Regions from separate parts of the Shuttleworthella sp. genome, predicted to be linked through region 1. Evidence: predicted binding sites of a transcription regulator. Region 1 holds the regulator's gene; each other region holds the start of a gene.

The links. The regulator Rex, encoded in region 1, represses fermentation and respiration genes when NADH is low (regulators of the CRP and FNR family bind a similar motif). The targets are predictions, from matches to a motif close to ATTGTTAANTANTTAACAAT.
Region 2: a site for Rex is predicted at 2,642-2,661, ahead of ACO5R6_RS02135 (acetyl-CoA C-acetyltransferase). Genes of this name have one in related genera too.
Region 3: a site for Rex is predicted at 2,479-2,498, ahead of gap (type I glyceraldehyde-3-phosphate dehydrogenase). Genes of this name have one in related genera too.

The regions. Positions count from the first base shown of each region.
Region 1 covers NZ_DBHIDN010000001.1:75,894-79,611, forward strand. Annotated here, with positions in the region: gene ACO5R6_RS00370 (NAD(P)H-hydrate dehydratase) at 1-1,199, opposite strand, end outside; gene ACO5R6_RS00375 (redox-sensing transcriptional repressor Rex) at 1,245-1,886, opposite strand; gene ACO5R6_RS00380 (ABC-F family ATP-binding cassette domain-containing protein) at 1,898-3,718, opposite strand, start outside.
Region 2 covers NZ_DBHIDN010000004.1:83,291-87,008, forward strand. Annotated here, with positions in the region: gene ACO5R6_RS02125 (acyl-CoA dehydrogenase family protein) at 1-418, opposite strand, end outside; gene ACO5R6_RS02130 (3-hydroxyacyl-CoA dehydrogenase NAD-binding domain-containing protein) at 443-1,282, opposite strand; gene ACO5R6_RS02135 (acetyl-CoA C-acetyltransferase) at 1,363-2,562, opposite strand; gene ACO5R6_RS02140 (cell wall hydrolase) at 2,816-3,718, opposite strand, start outside.
Region 3 covers NZ_DBHIDN010000016.1:11,310-15,027, forward strand. Annotated here, with positions in the region: gene tpiA (triose-phosphate isomerase) at 1-49, opposite strand, end outside; gene ACO5R6_RS05280 (phosphoglycerate kinase) at 70-1,287, opposite strand; gene gap (type I glyceraldehyde-3-phosphate dehydrogenase) at 1,357-2,376, opposite strand; gene ACO5R6_RS05290 (histidinol-phosphatase HisJ family protein) at 2,602-3,504, shown strand.

The sequences.
Region 1 (3,718 bases):
TGGTAGTCTCCGGCGAACTCCTCTGCCGCCCGAAGCGTCTGCCCCTTGAGCAAGTGCATGCTCTCTCCCGTCATCCGGGCCATCTCTCCCATATGAGGAGTCAGGACCATCTCATGGTGCGCTTTTAGGAGCCGGCCCATGTTTTTGGAGAGGAGGTTGAGGGCATCGGCGTCAATGACCATGGGAAGAGAGGAGGCAGAGAGAACCTGATCAAGGATTTCTTCCGCCCGGGCAGTTTGTCCCAGTCCGGGGCCAATGAGGAGACTGTCCGCCCAGTTCATGGCTTCCTCGAGCACATCCTTGTCCCGGGAGTCCCCATATGTTGTAATCAGGGCCTCCGGGAAGGCGGATCCGATGATGACCCGGTTGTTCTCATGCGTATAGACCCTGACCATGCCGGCCCCGGAGGTCAGGGCAGCTCTGGCGGATAAGACCGCGGCTCCGCTGATCTGATCAGAGCCGGCAATCACAAGAACCTTGCCGAAGCTGGCCTTGTTTCCTTCTGCATCTCTGACGGGAAGGAGAGAATGCATATCCTCCTCCTCAAGAGCAAGGCGGGGGATGGACAAGAGGTTGGGATCCGGCTCTGCGATCCCGATCTCCGCAACATGGACCCTGCCGCAGACATTTCTTCCCTGGCCCAGGAGGAGACCCGGTTTTAAAAACTGAAAACTGAAGGTCTCATCTGTCCTGAGGCAGGCCCCAAGGACAGCGCCCGTGTCCGCGTCCAGACCGGATGGGATGTCAAGCGCAATCACCGGCTTTTCCCCTGTGTTGATCTCTTGAATCAAGTCGGCAATCGGGCCGGCAATCTCTCTGGAGAGACCGATTCCGAAGATGCCGTCAACAATGAGGTCGCAGTCCCTCCAATCAGGCTCTTTGCCGGGAAGACCGTAGCTGAGCAGGGATTCATACTGAACTCGCGCGGATTCCGTAAGCTTAGACTCCGGTCCGAGAAGGCAGTAGTTGACGGAGTAGCCCCTGACATAGAGGATCCGGCAGAGAGCCATGGCATCTCCTCCGTTGTTGCCCGTTCCCGCCAGGCATAGAATCCGATCCGTTCTGGAATAGTGCTGTTCGATGAAGTCCGCTACAGAAAGGGCGGCTCGTTCCATGAGAACAAGACTTGGAATCTTGTGCAGGCGGCTGGTCTTAAGATCTGCTTCCCTCGCCTGACTTTTTGTATATATTTTCTTCATACGGAGTCCTTTCGGCCCTGATCTTCCTTTCCCTGGGAGAAATTCCTAGCTCCTGCTCTGCTCGCGACTGGTGAGATTATAAGAGAGCTCCATCAGAGAGTCCGACAGGTGGACATTCTCGATAACGGTTCTCTCTCCCACTTCCAGGTCCACATGGGCAAAGTTCCAGATGGCGGGGACCCCGAGATCGGCAAGCCGTCTCGCGACAGACTGGGCGGATTCCTTGGGGATGGTCAGGGCGGCGATATCCACCCTGTTTTGACAGGCGAACTTATCCAGGTCCTCCAGCATCCGGATGGGAATCCCGCGCAGTTCTCTCCCCTTTAAGTCCGGATTCACATCAAAGAGTCCGGTCAGGGCAAATCCCATGCGCTCGAACTGGGCGTAGTTGGCAATCGCCTGGCCCAGATGTCCGACCCCAATCACGATCAGGTTGCGTGCCTGATCCAGGCCCAGGATCTCCCCGATCTTGTCGTGGAGGTTTTTCACATCATAGCCATAGCCCAGATGCCCGAAGTTGTCGAAATTGTTGAGGTCCTGGCGGATCTGCGACGCCGTCGAGTGCATGCGCTTGGAGAGCTCGTAGGAAGAGATGCCCTCAATTCCAAGATCCAGTAGTTCTCCCAGATAGCGGTAATACCTGGGAAGCCGGCGGATTACGGCCGGCGAAATGCTTTTCTTCTCCATAGCTTGTCCTCTTACTCTTCGTCCAGTGAGGCCCATGCCTCATAGAGCTCATCTGCCTCTGCCTGCAACGCCTCCTGCTCTGCAGAGAGCTCATTTAATCTGGCGGAATTGGTCGCAACCTCAGGATCTTCAAAGAGCTTCATAATCTGCCGGATCCGCTCCTCCCGGTCTGAAATCTCACGCTCCAATCTGGCCCTGGAGTGCTCAAGCTTCCTCTCTGAAGCGGCCAGTTGCTTCTGCCTTTCCCAGCTGACCTTGCCCAGGTCCGTCCGGTCTTGATCCGCCTGGGCGGAATGAGCCTTGTCCTGTAAGCTGGCCAAGGCGGACGGCTTGTCCTCTTCCTGCTTTTTGGCCAGAAAATAGTCATAATTTCCCAGATACTCTGTAAAATGCCCGTCGGCAAGATATAAGATCCGGCTCGCCGTCTTGTTAATGAAATAGCGGTCATGAGAGACATAGAGCAGGGTCCCTCTGTAATCATTCAGAGCTCTCTCCAGGATGTCCTTGGACTCCATGTCCAGATGGTTGGTCGGCTCGTCCAGGATCAGGAAATTGGCTCCCGACAGCATGAGCTTGGCCAGGGACAGCCGGCCCCGCTCTCCGCCGGACAGGGCGGAAATCCTCTTATAGACATCGTCTCCTGTGAAGAGAAAGGCGGCGAGAACATTTCGAATCCTGGTCTCTGTCAGATTGGGATAGGCGTCTGACATCTCCTCAAAGAGGGTCTTTGCGTCATCCAGTTCCTGCTGGGCCTGGTCATAGTAGCCGACTGTGACATTGGCTCCCAGTCTGACCTTGCCTGACAGGGCCTTGCATCTCTGATTGATGATTTTGAGCAGGGTCGTCTTGCCGCTTCCGTTCTCTCCCAGAACAGCAACCCGCTCCCCCTTTCGGATCAGGAGATTGAACTTCCGAAAGAGCTGCTCGGGCCCAAAAGCCATGGACAGATCTTCTATATAGAGAACATCCTTGCCGGATTCTCTTTCAGGGGCGAGCGCAAGCCGCATGGCATGGTCTTCTTCCGGGGGCTTCTCCATCCGGTCCATTTTCTCCAAAGCCCTCTTGCGGCTGTCCGCCCGCCGGATGGATTTCTCCCGGTTAAACTGGCGCAGCTTGTCGATGACGGCCTCCTGGCGCTCAATGGTCTTTTGCTGCCTGGCATACTCCCGCCGCAGGGTCTCCATCCGCAGTTCTCTCTGATTCACATAGGCGGTGTAGTCTCCCTTATACAGCTGGCAGCTGTGATTCGACAAATCCAGAACATGATCGACGATCCGATTTAAGAAATACCGGTCATGGGCGACAATTAAGACGCCGCCCCGGTAATTGCTCAGGAAATTCTCAAGCCACTGAATGGAAGCCAGATCCAGGTGATTGATGGGCTCGTCGAGAATCAGGAGGTCCGGCTTTAAGAGGAGAAGTCTGGCGAGAAAGACTCTTGTCAGCTGTCCCCCGGACAGCTGCGAGGGAAGTTTATTGAAGTCCTCCTCCCCAAATCCAAGCCCCTTCAAGGTCCCGACCGCTTCCGACCGGAAAGTCAGCCCGCCCCTCCTCTCAAATTCTTCGGATGCCTTCTGATAGCGGTCCAGGAGTCTCGTCAACTCCTCCCCCTTCAATCCGGCCATCCGGGTCTCCATAGCCCGCAATTCCTGCTCGGTTTGAATCAATTCCCGGCAGGAGTCCAGGACAATATCCAGGATGTTTCCCTCAAGAGAATCGCTCTGATACTGCGCCAGATATCCAAGGCTTACGCCCTGCGCCAGATATACCGTTCCCTCATCCGCAGCCATCTGGCCGACAATCAGCTTGAGCAGAGTTGACTTGCCGCAGCC
Region 2 (3,718 bases), on a different contig from region 1:
TGGTCTGTGCTCCCTGGGCGTCTGTACCGGCGCCGGGTTCCGTCAGGGCGAAAGCGCCCAGCTTCTCTCCCTTGGCAAGGGGAACCAGGAACTTCTGCTTCTGCTCCTCGGTACCATAGTTGAGAATGGGATCGCAGCAGAGGGAGGAATGTGCAGACAGGGCAACTGCGGTTGTACCGCAGACCTTGGCGATCTCCTCAATTGCGATCACATAGGTCAGGGGATCACAGCCCTGGCCGCCATACTCTCTGGGAATGGCGATTCCAAGGAAGCCCGCCCTGGCCATCTTCTCGATGGTCTCACGGGGGAAGCGCTCCTCCTCATCTACGTCCTTGGCCAGAGGCTTCACCTCGTTCTCGGCGAAGTTCTTAAAGAGCTCACGGGCCATCTCATGCTTTTTATCTAAAGTGAAATCCATGGATAATCTCCTTACATCCTTATCTTACTTGCTGTAATCGTAGAAACCGATTCCGGTCTTTCTTCCCAGCTTGCCTGCGCGCACCATCTTGCGGAGCAGGACATGGGCACGGTACTTGGAGTCATGGGTCTCGTTGTAGAGGACGTCCATGATTGCCAGGCAGACATCCAGGCCGATCAGATCGCCCAGAGCCAGGGGACCCATGGGATGATTGGCGCCAAGCTGCATAGCCGTGTCAATGTCTTCCACGGTGGCAACGCCGTCCGCATAGATGCTGATCGCCTCATTGATCATGGGGATCAGGATCCGGTTTACAACGAATCCGGGAGCCTCGTTGACCTGAACGGGGGTCTTGCCGATCTTCTTGGAAACATCAACGATGAAATCGCGAAGCTCATCCGGGGTATTGCCGCCCTGGATTACCTCGATCAGCTTCATGACCGGAGCCGGGTTGAAGAAGTGCATGCCGATCACGGGGCGGTCCAGTCCCTGACCGATCTCTGTAATGGACAGGGAAGAGGTATTGGTCGCAAACTTGCAGGACGCAGGAACAATCTCCTGCAGCTCCTTGAAGGTCTGGCGCTTGATCTCCATGTTCTCAATCGCAGCCTCAATGATCAGATCCGCATCCGTGCAGATATCCTTGGTCCCGGTTGTGATCTTGGCGAGAATTGCGTCTGCGGCAGCCTGGTCCATCTTGCCCTTTGCAACCCTCTTGGCCAGGCCCTTCTCGATCTTGGCCTTTCCGCCGGCAGCAAACTCATTGTTGATATCGGTCAGATAGACCTCGAAGCCCTCGGTCTGGGCGAATGCCTGCGCAATACCGCTTCCCATTGTTCCGGCACCAATAACGCCTACTTTCATTTGTTATCCTCCTGAGAAAAATCTCAATCTAAAACACCAGTGACCGACTGCATAAGTCGGTCACAAGAAGTTAATTTCAATCAGCCCTCATACTTCTTGACGATGGCAGCACAGCCCATGCCTCCGCCGATGCAAAGCGTTGCAAGGCCCATCTTGGCATTGGCATCCTGATCCATCTCATGAAGCAGGGTAACCAGGATTCTGGCGCCGGAAGCTCCTACGGGATGACCCAGAGCGATGGCGCCGCCGTTGGGGTTGACCTTGGCCATATCAAAGCCGAGATCTCTTGCTACTGCGACAGACTGAGCGGCAAAGGCCTCATTGGCCTCGATCATATCCATCTGGTCAACCGTCATGCCGGTTCTCTTCATGACATTCCGAACAGCTGCGACAGGGCCGACTCCCATGATGCTTGGATCCACGCCACCCATAGCGCCGCCGATGTACTCAGCCATGATGTTCTTTACGCCGAGCTCCTTGGCCTTCTCCTCGCTCATAACTACGATTGCGGCTGCGCCGTCGTTGATCCCAGAGGCATTGCCGGCAGTGACAAGTCCGCCCTCCTTGCCGGAGCAGCAGCGGAGCTTTGCAAGGCTCTCAGCCGTTGTGCCCGGACGGGGTCCCTCATCCGTATCTACGACATAATCGCCCTTCTTGCGGTCATGCATGGGAACGGGAACGATCTCGTTCTTGAATGCGCCTCTTGCCATTGCCTTCTCGGCCTTCTGCTGAGACTCGGCTGCGAATGCGTCCAGCTCCTCGCGGGTCAGGCCCCACTGCTCGGCGACATTCTCAGCGGTGATCATCATGTGATAGTGGTTGAAGGCATCGGTCAGGGCATCGTTGACCATGGTGTCGACCAGGGTTCCGTTGTTCATCCGATAGCCGAAGCGGGCATTGGGCAGAGCATAGGGAGCCATGGACATGTTCTCCATGCCGCCGGCAACGACGATGTCTGCCTCGCCGGCCCGGATCATATTGGCGGCCTCAACGACGCACTTCAGACCGGAACCGCATACAACGTTCAGAGTTAAGGCCGGAACTTCCACGGGAATGCCAGCCTTGATGGCAGCCTGACGGGCAACATTCTGGCCCAGACCGGCCTGGATGACACAGCCCATCTTCACTTCGTCAACCAGCTTCGGATCAACACCGGCTCTGTTCAGGGCCTCCTTGATGACGATGGCGCCCAGATCCGCCGCTGAGGTCTTGGCGAAAGCCCCTCCCATCTTACCGATGGCTGTACGACAAGCACCTGCTAATACCACTTTCTTTGCCATAGTTTTCTCCTTACCTGTATGGATTTCCTGCCTGCGCGGCGATCTTGCCGGATCGGACGGACCGGTCGGCGGCCCTTGGCTTGTTATTTTTTTAACAAGAAGGGTAAAAAAAAAGAAATTGCCCACGCTTACTGTTTGAGGATAACACAAGAAAAACACCCAAACAAGGGGCAATTCCCCAATCAATCAAGATCCCGTCCGTCGGCTCTCCTGCGAGCAGACAGGCGGGATCCCGAAACAGAGACCCGGTCTGTCAGGAATTCTGAATGACCCGGCCGAAGAAGACCGTCCGGCCCATAATGATGGACCCGGCCGGCTTGGAATTCGACACGGCCCAGAAGAAGCAGAGATTGGTGTTTCTCTTCCCGTTCAGAACATCAAGAGCGGCCTGGCGGCAGGTCTGGTAGGCCCTGGAATTCTTCAGGAGGGGCTCCCTCTGCCCGTGGAAATAATCGAACATGACCTGATTATCCCACCTGCCTGCAAGTTTGATCCAGGTTGGCTCGAACTGGCCCGGGGCGAAAATCACTCTATGAATTGTGCCCGGGAAATAGGGGCTTCGAACCCGGTTTAGGATGACGGACCCCACCCCGAGCTGGACCTTATAGCCCTCTCCTCCGGCCTCGCAGAAGATAATCGTGGTCAGTTCCTCCAGTTCCTGCTGTGAGTATCCCATGGGCTTGACCCAGTAGTCCGTCCCCGCCTGTCCCTGCGCATGCGTTGTCTTCCAATCGGAAGCGGCGGATGACCCGTTCTTGGAGGCAGACCCATCCTTGCCCTTTTCTCTCCCCGGATCAGCCTTCTGATCGGCCTTTTGTCCGACCGCCTCCGCCTGACGCGCGATCCGGTCCGCCTCGGCCAGTTTCCGGGCCTCATTTCTCTTCTGCTCTGCCATAAGTGCCGCCTGCATATCGGCAATCGACTGATCAATCTGCTTTAGCCGGTCTCTGGCCCCGGAGTAATCCATGTATTTCATCCTGACTTCATCAGAGGCAGAGGCAAGAAGCCGGTTCATCTCATCCTGCTGGCCCAGGAGGGTCTCTTGCTCCTCTTGGAGGGCGTCCTGCCGACTTGAGAGGTCTGCCGCCTTGGCGTCAATCTCCTCCTGCAGTTTCTCCATCTCTCCGATCATCTTCTGCTCATATCGGGTCAGCTG
Region 3 (3,718 bases), on a different contig from region 1:
GAGTCTGGTTCATCTTCCAGTTTCCGGCAATAATCTTACGTCTGCTCATACGAAACACCCTTTCTTGTCTCAGTCCTTGTCATCTGCAGCAGCAACACCGGGAAGCTCCTTGCCCTCGAGGAATTCGAGAGAGGCCCCGCCGCCGGTGGAAATGTGGCTCATCTTGTCGCCCAGTCCCATCTGGTTCACTGCAGCTGCGGAGTCCCCGCCGCCGATGATCGTGGTCGCGTCTGAATCAGCCATAGCCTGTGCCACTGCGAGCGTGCCTGCCGCAAGGATGGGGTTCTCGAAGATTCCCATCGGTCCGTTCCAGACGACCGTCTTAGCCTCTGCAATGGTCTTGGCATAGAGCTCCTGGGTCTTGGGACCGATATCCGCCCCCTCGCGGTCTGCAGGCATGGCATCCGCGTCAACGAGAAGGGTCTCAATCGGCGCATCAATGGGGTCAGGGAAGGCCGCGATGGTATTCGCGTCCAGGGGAAGAAGGAGCTTCTTGCCCATCTTCTCAGCCTTCTCCATCATCTCTCTGCAGTAGTCGATCTTAGACTCATCGAGCATGGAGATCCCGATCTCCTTCCCCTGGGCCTTGAGGAAGGTATAGGCCATTCCGCCGCCGATGATCAGGGTGTCGCACTTGTCCAGAAGATTGCTGATTACATTGAGCTTGTCGGCGACCTTGGCTCCGCCCAGGATAGCGACAAAGGGGCGGACCGGGTTCTCGACCGCATTGCCCAGGAAATCAATCTCCTTCTGCATCAGGTAGCCTACCACGCAGTCTCCCTTGACAAAATCGGTGACGCCGACATTGGAGCAGTGAGCCCTGTGGGCGGTGCCGAAGGCGTCATTGACAAAGACGTCTGCAAGAGAAGCCAGATCCCTGGAGAAAGCCTCTCCGTTCTTGGTCTCCTCCGGGCGGAATCTGGTGTTCTCAAGGAGAATCACATCTCCGTCCTTCATTGCGGAAACCGCCGCGCGGGCGTTGGGGCCTACCACTTCCGGATCCGCAGCAAAGGTCACGGTCTGTCCCAGGAGCTCCGCCAGCTTCTTTGCGACAGGAGCCAGGCTCTTGGTCTTCTTATCCTCTTCTGTCTTCACCTTGCCCAGGTGAGAGCAGAGGATCACCTTGCCGCCGTCAGCGATCAGCTTCTTGATCGTGGGGAGGGCAGCAACCAGCCGGTTGATGTCGGTGATCTCCGTCCCCTTCATGGGGACATTGAAATCACAGCGAACCAGGACTCTCTTGCCCTTGACGGAAATATCGTCAATTGTCTTCTTGTTTAAACCCATTTTGATTCCCTCCGAGTTGAAAAAAGGGACCCGGCCCAAAGCCGGACCCCCATAAGGTCTAAGTATGAATTACTTGTTCAGGAACTTAGCGAAGTACTTGATCGTTCTGCACATATTTGAGGTGAAGGAGTTCTCATTGTCATACCAGGAGACAACCTGTACCTCGGAATTGCCGTCCTCCATAGCTACAACAGAGGTCTGCGTAGCATCGAAGAGAGAACCGTAGGTCATGCCCACAATATCGCTGGATACGATCTGGTCCTCATTGTAGCCGAAGGACTCCGTTGCTGCAGACTTCATCTTGGCATTGATCTCATCAACGCTGACCTTGCCCTTGACAACAGCGGTGAGGATCGTGGTGGAGCCGGTCGGAACGGGTACACGCTGGGCAGACCCGATGAGCTTGCCGTTCAGCTCGGGAACAACCAGGCCGATTGCCTTGGCAGCACCGGTGGAGTTGGGAACAATATTCACTGCGGCGGCACGAGAGCGGCGGAAGTTACCCTTGCGCTGGGGGCCGTCTAAGATCATCTGATCACCGGTATAAGCGTGGATGGTGACCATGATACCGGACTGGATTGCAGCCAGCTCGTTCAGAGCCTTGGCCATGGGAGCCAGGCAGTTGGTGGTGCAGGATGCCGCTGAGATGATGTGATCATCTGCGGTCAGCGTCTCATGGTTGGTGTTGTAGACAATGGTCTTCAAGTCGCTTCCTGCGGGAGCAGAGATAACAACCTTCTTGGCGCCGGCATCAATGTGAGCCTGTGCCTTATCCTTAGAGGTGTAGAAACCGGTGCACTCGAGAACAACGTCTACATCAAGCTTGCCCCAGGGAAGATTGTGGGCGTCAGCCTCCTTGTAGATCTCGATCTCATGGCCGTCTACAGTGATGGAGTGATCGGAGTTGGTCACGGTCTCTGCCTTGGCGTAACGACCCTGTGAGGAATCGTACTTCAAGAGGTATGCGAGCATCTCGGGAGAGGTCAGGTCGTTGATTGCAACGATATCAAAGCCCTCAGCCTGGAACATCTGTCTGAACGCGAGACGACCGATACGGCCAAATCCATTAATTGCTACTCTTACTGCCATTTTGTCTCCTCCTAATGTAGAAACTTATGCTGTACAAACATAGTTTGTAATCGGCTATTATTGTACCCAATGCTACGGCCTATTTCAAGTCTGTCTCATGACTTTGTTAATTTCTTAACATATACATCCGGTTCCTATTCAAGCTTGTTTCCCATGCGAAATCCATGAGTATGCGATATGATAAGGGTTGTCACTGCCACACTCTTGCCGAGGAGGTTTCAGAAAATGAATCCGGGGATTCTCTATGACTGTCACATGCACACAAGTTTTTCCGGGGATTCGCAGGCTCCCATGGAGCAGATGGTCCTCTCAGCGAGGGCTAAGGGCCTGTCCGGCATCTGCTTCACCGACCACCTGGACTGGGACTACCGCGAGACTCCGGGTCTCTTTGATCTGGACCTGGATTCCTATGCCGCTGCTGTCCAAAGGATGCAGGACAAGTACAATGCCGGTGATTTTCACATTTACTTCGGAATTGAGCTGGGACTTCAGCCCCATCTTGCCGACCGCCACAGGCGGCTGGTCCACCGCTATCCCTTCGACTATGTGATCGGCTCCACCCATGTGGTGGATGGCTATGACCCCTATTACCCCCTCTTCTTCGAGAAATTCGGTCTGGAGGCCGGCCTGCGCCGCTACTACCGGATGATTTATGAGAACATCCTGGCCTTCCCGGATTTCGACTCTCTGGGCCATCTCGACTATATTCTCCGCTATCTTCCTCCCCTTCCCGACCGGACTTTCCCGCCTCAATCCGGCTCTGCCTGCGTGAGCACAGTCTATACAAATGCCGGCTATATGGAAGAGATCGACGCCATCTTAAGAGAGCTGATCCGGCGAGGCATCGCCCTGGAACTCAATACCGGTGCCTACCGCAAGGGCCGGCTGGATCCTAATCCCGACCTTCTTGTTCTAAGACGCTATCATGAACTGGGCGGTCGCCGGATTACACTGGGCGCTGACGCTCACAGCCCCGAGCATGTGGCAATCGGCTTTGAGGAGATCCCTCCGGACTATCCCCCGGAAGAGGCAGACCACTTCTCCTCCGCCGCAGACCTCCTTAAGAGGGCGGGCTTTGACTCCTATCTGGTCTTCGAGGGGCGCAGGGCGAGAGTCCTTGACCTCTAGGTCTTCCCGGCCTCTCACAGTAGATTTGCTCTCTCTTTAAGAAGATATACTCCCACAAAAGATTTGCTCCCATAAAAGATTTGCTCCCATAAAAGATTTACTCCCATAGAAGATTTGTTCCCATAGAAGATTTGCTCTTAAGAAGATTTGCTCTTAAGAAGATTTGCTCTTAAGAAGATTTGATTCAGAAGATCCCGTCCGAGAAGAGACCCCG